Regions from separate parts of the Acetatifactor aquisgranensis genome, predicted to be linked through region 1. Evidence: predicted binding sites of a transcription regulator. Region 1 holds the regulator's gene; the other holds the start of a gene.
What was found. Region 1 encodes Rex, which represses fermentation and respiration genes when NADH is low (regulators of the CRP and FNR family bind a similar motif). Its sites were predicted from a motif close to ATTGTTAANTANTTAACAAT; they were not measured.
Positions count from the first base shown of each region.

Region 2: the regulator Rex is predicted to act here: its motif matches at 1,572-1,591, upstream of gap (type I glyceraldehyde-3-phosphate dehydrogenase).

Region 1 covers NZ_CALPDH010000002.1:138,234-142,449, reverse strand. The annotation lists gene NFS35_RS02345 (NAD(P)H-hydrate dehydratase) at 1-1,113, opposite strand, end outside; gene NFS35_RS02340 (hypothetical protein) at 1,227-1,856, opposite strand; gene NFS35_RS02335 (redox-sensing transcriptional repressor Rex) at 1,881-2,546, opposite strand; gene NFS35_RS02330 (hypothetical protein) at 2,552-2,707, opposite strand; gene NFS35_RS02325 (glycoside hydrolase family 3 protein) at 2,804-4,135, opposite strand.
Region 2 covers NZ_CALPDH010000029.1:12,017-16,232, reverse strand. The annotation lists gene NFS35_RS21290 (glycoside hydrolase family 3 N-terminal domain-containing protein) at 1-1,432, shown strand, start outside; gene gap (type I glyceraldehyde-3-phosphate dehydrogenase) at 1,662-2,675, shown strand; gene NFS35_RS21280 (phosphoglycerate kinase) at 2,776-3,999, shown strand.

The DNA.
Region 1 (4,216 bases):
GGGCGTCAGCAGAATGGTGCGGCCCGCTTTGCCCTGGCTTGCCAGTCGTTCAAATAATTCCGGCTGTTCCGAGAGCAGGTTCAGGCCGTCCGCGTCCACCAGCAGAGGTTTCCCGCCCTCCCGGATAACCTGTTCCAGACAGGCAAGCGCCTCCCTGTTCTTACCAAGCCCCGGGCCGATGGCTATCACATCCGCCCACGCCATACCCGCCTCCAGATCCCCACAGGTTCCCAGAAGCGCCTCGGGCACAGCCTGCTGCAAGATAATCCTGTTCTCCGGCGGCGTGATGACCTTTACCATCCCCGCTCCTGTCCGGTAGGCAGCCTTTGCCGCCAGCACTGCGGCGCCTGCCATGTTCACGCTTCCCGCAACCAGCAGAACCTTTCCGAAAGTGCCCTTATTCCCGCCGCCGTCCCGCTCTGGCAAAAGTGCGGAAATGTCCTCGTCATAGGCGAACATCCCGGGCTTCCCGCCATAAAAGCTCCTGGACGAAATACCGATGTCGGCAATCCTCACTTCCCCGGCATATCCGCACCCCGGATACAGCACCAGTCCCCGCTTGCAGAAGCCAAACGTCACCGTGGCGTCCGCCTCCACGGCACGGCCCAGAATCCTGCCCGTGTCCGTATCTATGCCGCTGGGCATGTCGAGCGCGAGCCTCCAGCCCTCAAGATTCCGGAAGACATCCACAGCCTCCCCATATATGCCCTCCACCGCTCTGGACAGCCCTACGCCGAACAGGGCGTCCACCAGCACCGCGTATTCCTGCCGCTTCGGCCTGTCTGTACATTCCACAGGATAATTCCTCAGAATCTCTCTCTGCTGTATCCACCGGGCGGAAGCTTTTGCCTCATCTCCCACCAGCCAGACCTCCACCTGATAGTCCTTTTCGCTCAAAAGCCTCGCCACGGCCAGTCCGTCGCCGCCGTTATTGCCCATTCCGGCCATGACCAGCACATGCCGCCTGCCGCTCCGCCCCGCGCAGCGCTCCTCTATCATCTCCGCTGCCGCCAGGGCCGCCCGCTCCATCAGGACGCATGCAGGTATCCCTGTCTTCTCTATCGTATTACTGTCGTATTCTCTCATCTCAGACGCCGACACCAGATATTTCATACAGCACCTCCTGTTCCGCCTCAAAATCCCGTTTGTACAACAAAACAGACTGTTGCCGCCACAGTCCCGCAATCAGTCCGTTTCAATCCCAAAATCCCTTTTCTCTTCTGTGCTCACATATCCTGTCCGTCCAAATCATGGTGCATGTCAAAGATATCCACTACCTCAGCCCCGAACACATCATGCATATAACTGTAGATAGCATGATTATGCCGCTCCATCTCCTGTTTCCTGACCAGTCTCTTCTTCAGTTCTACGCGGATTTCCGATATCCATTCTTCGGTCTGTTGGATACTTTCGGTATTCACCGCCATGATATCATAGCACCAATCCATGGTAGCAAGCATCAGCTGGAAATTCACCCTTTCGATTTCCCTGGGCAGCTCCAAAAGTTCATCCTGACAGTTCTCCAGCTTTTCATTGCATTCCTCCACAAGGCGCTTGTTCTGCTCCGTCTTCTGGGCATTCTCCGAGTCATCGCGCTGCTCATCATCCCCCATCATGGAAACGATCTCTCCCATCAGGCGTTTCTTCAGCCGTTTGATTTCCTTTACCTCGTTATTCAGCTTGCCCTGCTGCTTCAAAAGGGCATTCAGCTCTCCCTCCAGCCGGGCTACACCTTCCCTGGCCTCCCCATTCAAAAGCTGATACCACTTATTGTCCAGAGTCAGAACGGGTATATGCTTCCCTTTCAATGCCTGTTCAAAAAGCTCCCTTCTGTGCTCATCCTCCTCATGCTTCATATTCTTCCATGCACCTCCTGGGTTCTAATCCCTCTTTTGTTCTCCCAAATGCCTATCTTCCATTTGGTACCTGCTGATATTATATGACAATTTCATAAGGCTGTCGGACAGATGGACATTCTCCACCTGAATCCCCTCCGGCACATTCAGATCCACATGGGCGAAATTCCAGATAGCCCGGATTCCGGTCTTCACCAGCCTCTCCGCCACAGGCACTGCGCTGGCTTTCGGAATGGCCAGCACCGCGATATCGATGTCATTCTCCTGGATGAACCGCTCCAGCTCCTCCATAGGCATGACCCCGATGCCACGGACCTGGCTGCCCACCAGTTCAGGATTCGAATCGAACATGCCGCGGAAAATGAATCCCCGCCTCTCGAAATTGGTATAATTTCCCAACGCCCGTCCCAGATTTCCCGCACCGATTATGACGAACTTATGCCGTCTGTCCAGCCCCAGGATTTTGCCGATTTCATCGTAGAGATACTCCACATTGTAGCCATAGCCCTGCTGGCCAAACCCTCCGAAATTATTGAAATCCTGCCGGATCTGGGAAGCGGTCACCTTCATCAGCGCGCTTAAATCCTGAGATGATATCCTCTCCACGCCCTCATCCTTCAGTTCTCCCAGATAACGGAAATATCTGGGCAGACGTCCGATGACAGCCTGTGAAATTTCCTTTTCGTCCAAGTTCCTTACCTCCAGCCTTGTACAGCAAACAGCTCTCCGGTTTCGTCCTGCTCCACCATGTGCACAGGACGCACATGGCATTTATGGCCATCCGGCCGCTTCATGCCCTGAATAAGGTCATGATACCATGTGCGCAGGGCGCACATGGCATTTATGGCCATCCGGCCGCTTCATGCCCTGAATAAGGTCATGATACCATGTGCACAGGGCGCACATGGCATTTATGGCCATCCGGCCGTTTCATGCCCTGAATAAGGTCACGGTACCATATCCGCATATTTGATGCGGTAAATCCGTCTCAGGGAATCATTGATGCGTTCCTCATCGATATTCCCATTCCGAACGGCTTCCAGTACACCCTGATACGCTTTATCGTAATCCTCCGGCATCAGAAGCATGTCGCAGCCTGCCAGAACCGCCATGATAGATGCCTCGTCCGCAGCGTAATACTCTGAGATGGCAGACATGTCCAGCGCATCCGTAATGACGACTCCCTGAAAGCCCATCTGCTCCCTCAGGATATCCGTCACGAGAACCTTGGAAAAGATGCCGGGGCTGTTGTCGCCTGTCAGCGCCGGTGCCGCCATATGGCCCACCATCACCATATCCGCCCCTGCGTCAATCCCTGCCTGGAACACCGCCAGTTCTTCCGCCCAGAACTGCTCCTCTGTCCTGTCCGTAGATGCCATTCCATCGTGGGGGTCCTGGATGGCACTGCCCATTCCCGGGAAATGCTTCAGACAGGCGGACACATTCTGCTCCTGCAGCCCGCGCACCATGGATGTCACGAAACTGGACACCACGGACACATCCGAGCCATAGCAGCGCCCCTCCATGATACTGCCCTCCACATTCGCCAGATCTGCCACCGGCGCGAAATCCACATTAAAGCCCAGACCCGACAGAGAAGTCCCGATAGTCACTCCCGTCTGATAGGCATTTTCCGGATCCCCGGTAGCTCCGATATTCTCTGCGCTGTCTATTTGGGGCCCGATGGAAGAGCCTATCCGGGAAACAACTCCTCCCTCTTCATCCACGGCTATAAAAAGAGGATATCTGGCATACTGTGCCGTATTGGACAGCATCTCCCTGAGCTGTTCTTCCGATTGTATATTCTCACTGAAATAGACAAGCCCTCCTACAGCATGTTCCTCCAGCGCCTGTCTGGTGCCGTCCCCGGCCTGTATCACAGTGCCGACCCCGGTAATCGCCTCCGGCTTCACTACGAACAGACCCGCCACCTTATCTTCCAGCGTCATCTCCGAAATCCGTTCATCCACATATGTATCGAGCCTTTCTTCCCAGGTGGGCTCCACCACCTCCGGCGTCGGCTCCGGTGTGGATTCCGGAATCGGCTCTATGGCGGGGATACTATCCTCTGTGGCCAGCATCTCATCAATCAATGCCTGGTTGCTCTGTTCCTTTTCTTCAGCAGCTTTCCTGTTCTTCATCAGGGCAAAAACGCCGTACCCGATTCCTGTGCCCAGCGCCAGAATCAATATCAGGAACACGGCATATACCATAATCTGGTTCCTGAGCCTCCTTTTTCTCCTTGCTTCCCGTCTCTCCTGCTGATCTTTATTATCCATTTGTGCGTCCTCTCACGATTTGTGCGCCCTACCACGATTTGTGCGCCCTACCACAAATTTGTATCCTCATGCAAAATAACA
Region 2 (4,216 bases), on a different contig from region 1:
GAAAAAGGACATAAAAGTGGAATCCGCAGACCGGGAGCTGGAAGCAGAGCTGATGCGCCGGACCTATACGGCGGTGCGGCTCCCTCAGGGGAAGCTTCCGCAGCTGGGGGAGAACCCTTTTTTCGTCGGCTGCTATGCCTATCAGTCCTCGCTGGTATCCAACGAGAATGATTTGAAGCTATGCTTCCCGGAATGGCTGGCCAATATCTTTGGCGGAGATGCGTACGTATTTTCTCCGGATCCTACCGGGGAGGAGATTGACAGGCTGGTGGCGCGTGCCGCAGGATGCAGCTGCATCGTGGCGGGAACCTATAACGGGCATCTGCGCAAGGGCCAGCGGCAGCTTTTGGAGAAGCTTTCGGGGCTGGGGATTCCCATGACGGTATTTGCCCTGCGGAATCCGTACGAGCTTTTGGAGCTTCCGGAGACGGTGGCCGCAATCGCGGTGTGGGAATATACAAGGAGGAGCCTGGAGGGGATTCGCAGCATGCTGGAAGGGCGCTGGCTGCCGGAGGGAAAGCTTCCGGTTACTGTCATGCCGAAGCCGGAAGGTGGCGAAGATAAACGGAAGGGAGAGGGACACAGGGAGCAGGTCATGGAACTGGCCAGGGAGCTGGAGCTGCCGGAGGAGGTACGCCGACAGATGGCGGATGTCATGGAAAAGCTCCCATGGGAGAGCCTGGAGCCTGTGATAAAGAACCTGACGGAATACGATCTGGCCAGCGATGCGCAGCTTCAGCTGGCAAAGCTGACGGCACCTGTGGAGGAAGCTTCCGGTATGGGCCAGCTGGCGGGAATGCTGGCGGCAGCCTGCTATACCCGCCGGATGTATGAACGCTGGGGGATACCGGACAGCGTGTTCAGGGCCACCATGGACTGCTTTCCGCGGTTTTTAAGGGAAACTAAGCGGATTACGGGGGAATGGATTTATGACAGGGCTTTCTGGACCTGGCGGCAGACTTCGGGCCTGCTGTTCCGCCTGGGCACTCTGGAATTTGAATATGTCCGGACAGAAGACGGGGCTTCTCTCAGTGTGCATATCCCTTCGGACGCAAGTCTGACGTATGGAGAACTGGAGAAATCCTATCAGGAGGCTGAAACCTTCTGGGAGAGGCATGGGGAGGCGCTGTGCCCTTTTGGGAAACCGGGGGCTGTCAGGTGCCGTACCTGGCTGCTGAGTCCGGAGCTTGGCAGGCTTTTGCCGGAGGATTCCGGTATCAGGCGATTCGCGCAAGGGTATGAGATCACGGAGTTCCTTCCGGATAACGAGAGTTTTTACCGCTGGCTGTTTGCGGGGAAAAAGGAATGGGAAGAGCTGCCGGAAGACACCAGTCTCCAGAGGGCGGTCAAGGCCTATTTGGCCGCCGGAGGCAGGATTGGGATTGCCTCCGGACGGTTCAGGGGAGGAGCCGGGCACGCGGACCGGGCGTGAAAGCAGATGGGAGGCATTTCGGAAAAGATTGCGGGAAGAAATAAGTAATTTCTAAACAATCTGTAAAATTTCCGAAATTATGGCAATTATTTTTGATTTACATCTTGAATTATCTTCCGAGATTGGGTAAAATATCCTTGTTGATAAAAGTTTGACAATCCGGCATGTCCCGCGAAAATCGGACAAGGATTGTCGAAACAGATAAAATATATTTTAGGAGGGAACTAAAATGGCAGTAAGAGTAGCAATCAATGGTTTTGGCCGTATTGGCCGTCTGGCATTCAGGCAGATGTTTGATGCTGAAGGGTATGAGGTAGTTGCTATCAACGATCTGACCAGCCCCAAGATGCTGGCTCACCTGTTGAAGTATGACTCTTCTCAGGGCAAGTACAAATATGCTGATTCCGTAGTGGCAGGCGAGGACAATATCACCGTAAACGGCAAGACCATCACTATCTACAAAGAGGCTGACGCTTCCAAGCTTCCCTGGGGCGAGCTGAAGGTTGACGTTGTTCTGGAGTGCACAGGCTTCTATACCTCCAAGGACAAGGCATCCGCACACATCACCGCCGGTGCGCGCAAGGTTGTTATCTCTGCTCCTGCAGGAAACGATCTTCCTACCATCGTATACAATGTAAACCATGACACACTGAAGGCTGAGGATACCGTTATCTCTGCTGCTTCCTGCACCACCAACTGCCTGGCTCCCATGGCGAAGGCCCTGAACGACTTCGCTGCTATCCAGAGCGGTATCATGACCACCGTGCACGCTTACACCGGCGACCAGATGATTCTGGACGGACCTCAGAGAAAGGGCGATTTGAGAAGAAGCCGCGCAGGCGCCTGCAACATCGTTCCCAACTCCACCGGCGCTGCAAAGGCTATCGGCCTTGTCATCCCTGAGCTGAACGGCAAGCTGATCGGCTCCGCACAGCGCGTACCTACCCCTACAGGCTCCACCACCATCCTGGTAGCGGTTGTCAAGGGCGAGGTCACCAAGGAAGGCATCAATGCCGCTATGAAGGCTGCCGCAACCGAGTCCTTCGCTTACAACGAGGATGAGATTGTATCCTCCGATGTCATCGGCAGCACCTACGGCTCCATCTTCGATGCGACCCAGACCATGGTTTCCAAGATGGAAGACGGCAACTCCCTGGTACAGGTTGTTTCCTGGTATGACAATGAGAACAGCTACACCTCTCAGATGGTTCGTACCATCAAGTATTTCAGCGAGCTTGGCTAAGTGTGGGAAGATTTAACGACCTATAGGGGTCCGGTCTTAAGGACCGGGCCCTGTTTCAATTTATGATGTAATATAATGTAAAATGGAGGTACTGGAAAAAATGGGCTTGAACAAGAAATCCGTTGATGACATCAACGCAAAGGGAAAGAGAGTTCTGGTTAGATGTGACTTTAACGTTCCTTTGAAGAACGGCGAGATTACAGATGAGACACGTATCGTGGCAGCTCTGCCTACAATCAAGAAGCTGATTGACGACGGCGGCAAGGTAATCCTCTGCTCCCATCTGGGCAAGGTGAAGGAAGGCCCCAACGAGAAGGAGTCTCTGGCGCCTGTGGCCAAGAGACTGTCCGAGAAGCTGGGCAAGGAAGTGGTGTTCGTGGCTGACTACAACGTGACCGGCGAAGCGGCTACCAAGGCGGTGGAAGCTATGAAAGAGGGAGATGTGGTGCTGCTCCAGAACACCCGTTTCCGCGGCAAGGAAGAGACCAAGAACGGTGAGGAGTTCAGCAAAGAGCTGGCTGACCTGGCTGATTTGTATGTATGCGATGCCTTCGGTTCCTCCCACAGGGCCCATGCGTCCGTTGAGGGCGTCACCAAGTGCATCACCGCAAAGGGCGGCGAGAACGCGGTAGGCTATCTGATGCAGAAGGAAATCAATTTCCTGGGCAACGCGGTGGAGAATCCCGTAAGGCCTTTCGTTGCTATCCTGGGCGGCGCTAAGGTGGCGGATAAGCTGAACGTCATCTCCAACCTGCTGGAGAAGTGCGATACCCTGATCATCGGCGGCGGCATGGCTTACACCTTCCTGAAGGCAAAGGGCTATGAAATCGGAAACTCTCTGGTGGACAATGAGAAGATTGACTACTGTAAGGAAATGATGGAGAAAGCCGAGAAGCTGGGCAAGAAGCTGCTGCTTCCCGTGGACTCCGTCACCGTAGCCGGATTCCCCAATCCCATCGATGCTCCCGTGGAAGTGGAGAACTACGATGTGGAGAACATGCCCGCGGACAGAGAGGGCTGCGATATCGGGCCTAAGACCGCGGCTATGTACGCGGACGCTGTGAAGAGCGCGAAGACCGTGGTATGGAACGGGCCTATGGGCGTGTTCGAGAATCCTACCCTGGCAGCCGGCACTATCGCAGTGGCCAAGTCCCTGGCCGAGACCGATGCCACCACCATCATCGGCGGCGGCGATTCCGCGGCGGCCGTGAACCAGCTGGGATTCGGCGACAAGATGAGCCACATCTCCACCGGCGGCGGCGCATCCCTGGAGTTCCTCGAGGGCAAAGTCCTTCCCGGCGTTGCGGCGGCGGATGATAAATAAGAGAAGCGGCGCATTCCCAGAGTGCAAGGCTCGCAACGCCGTGGGTTGCAGCAGCAGATGACAAATAAAGAAGCGGCGAGTTCCCAGGGTGCAAGGCTCGCAACGCCGTGCGTTGCAGCGGCGGATGATAAATAAGAGAAGCGGCGCATTCCCAGGGTGCAAGGCTCGCAACGCCGTGTGTTGCAGCAGATGATAAAGCCTGAAGGAAATCTAAGCC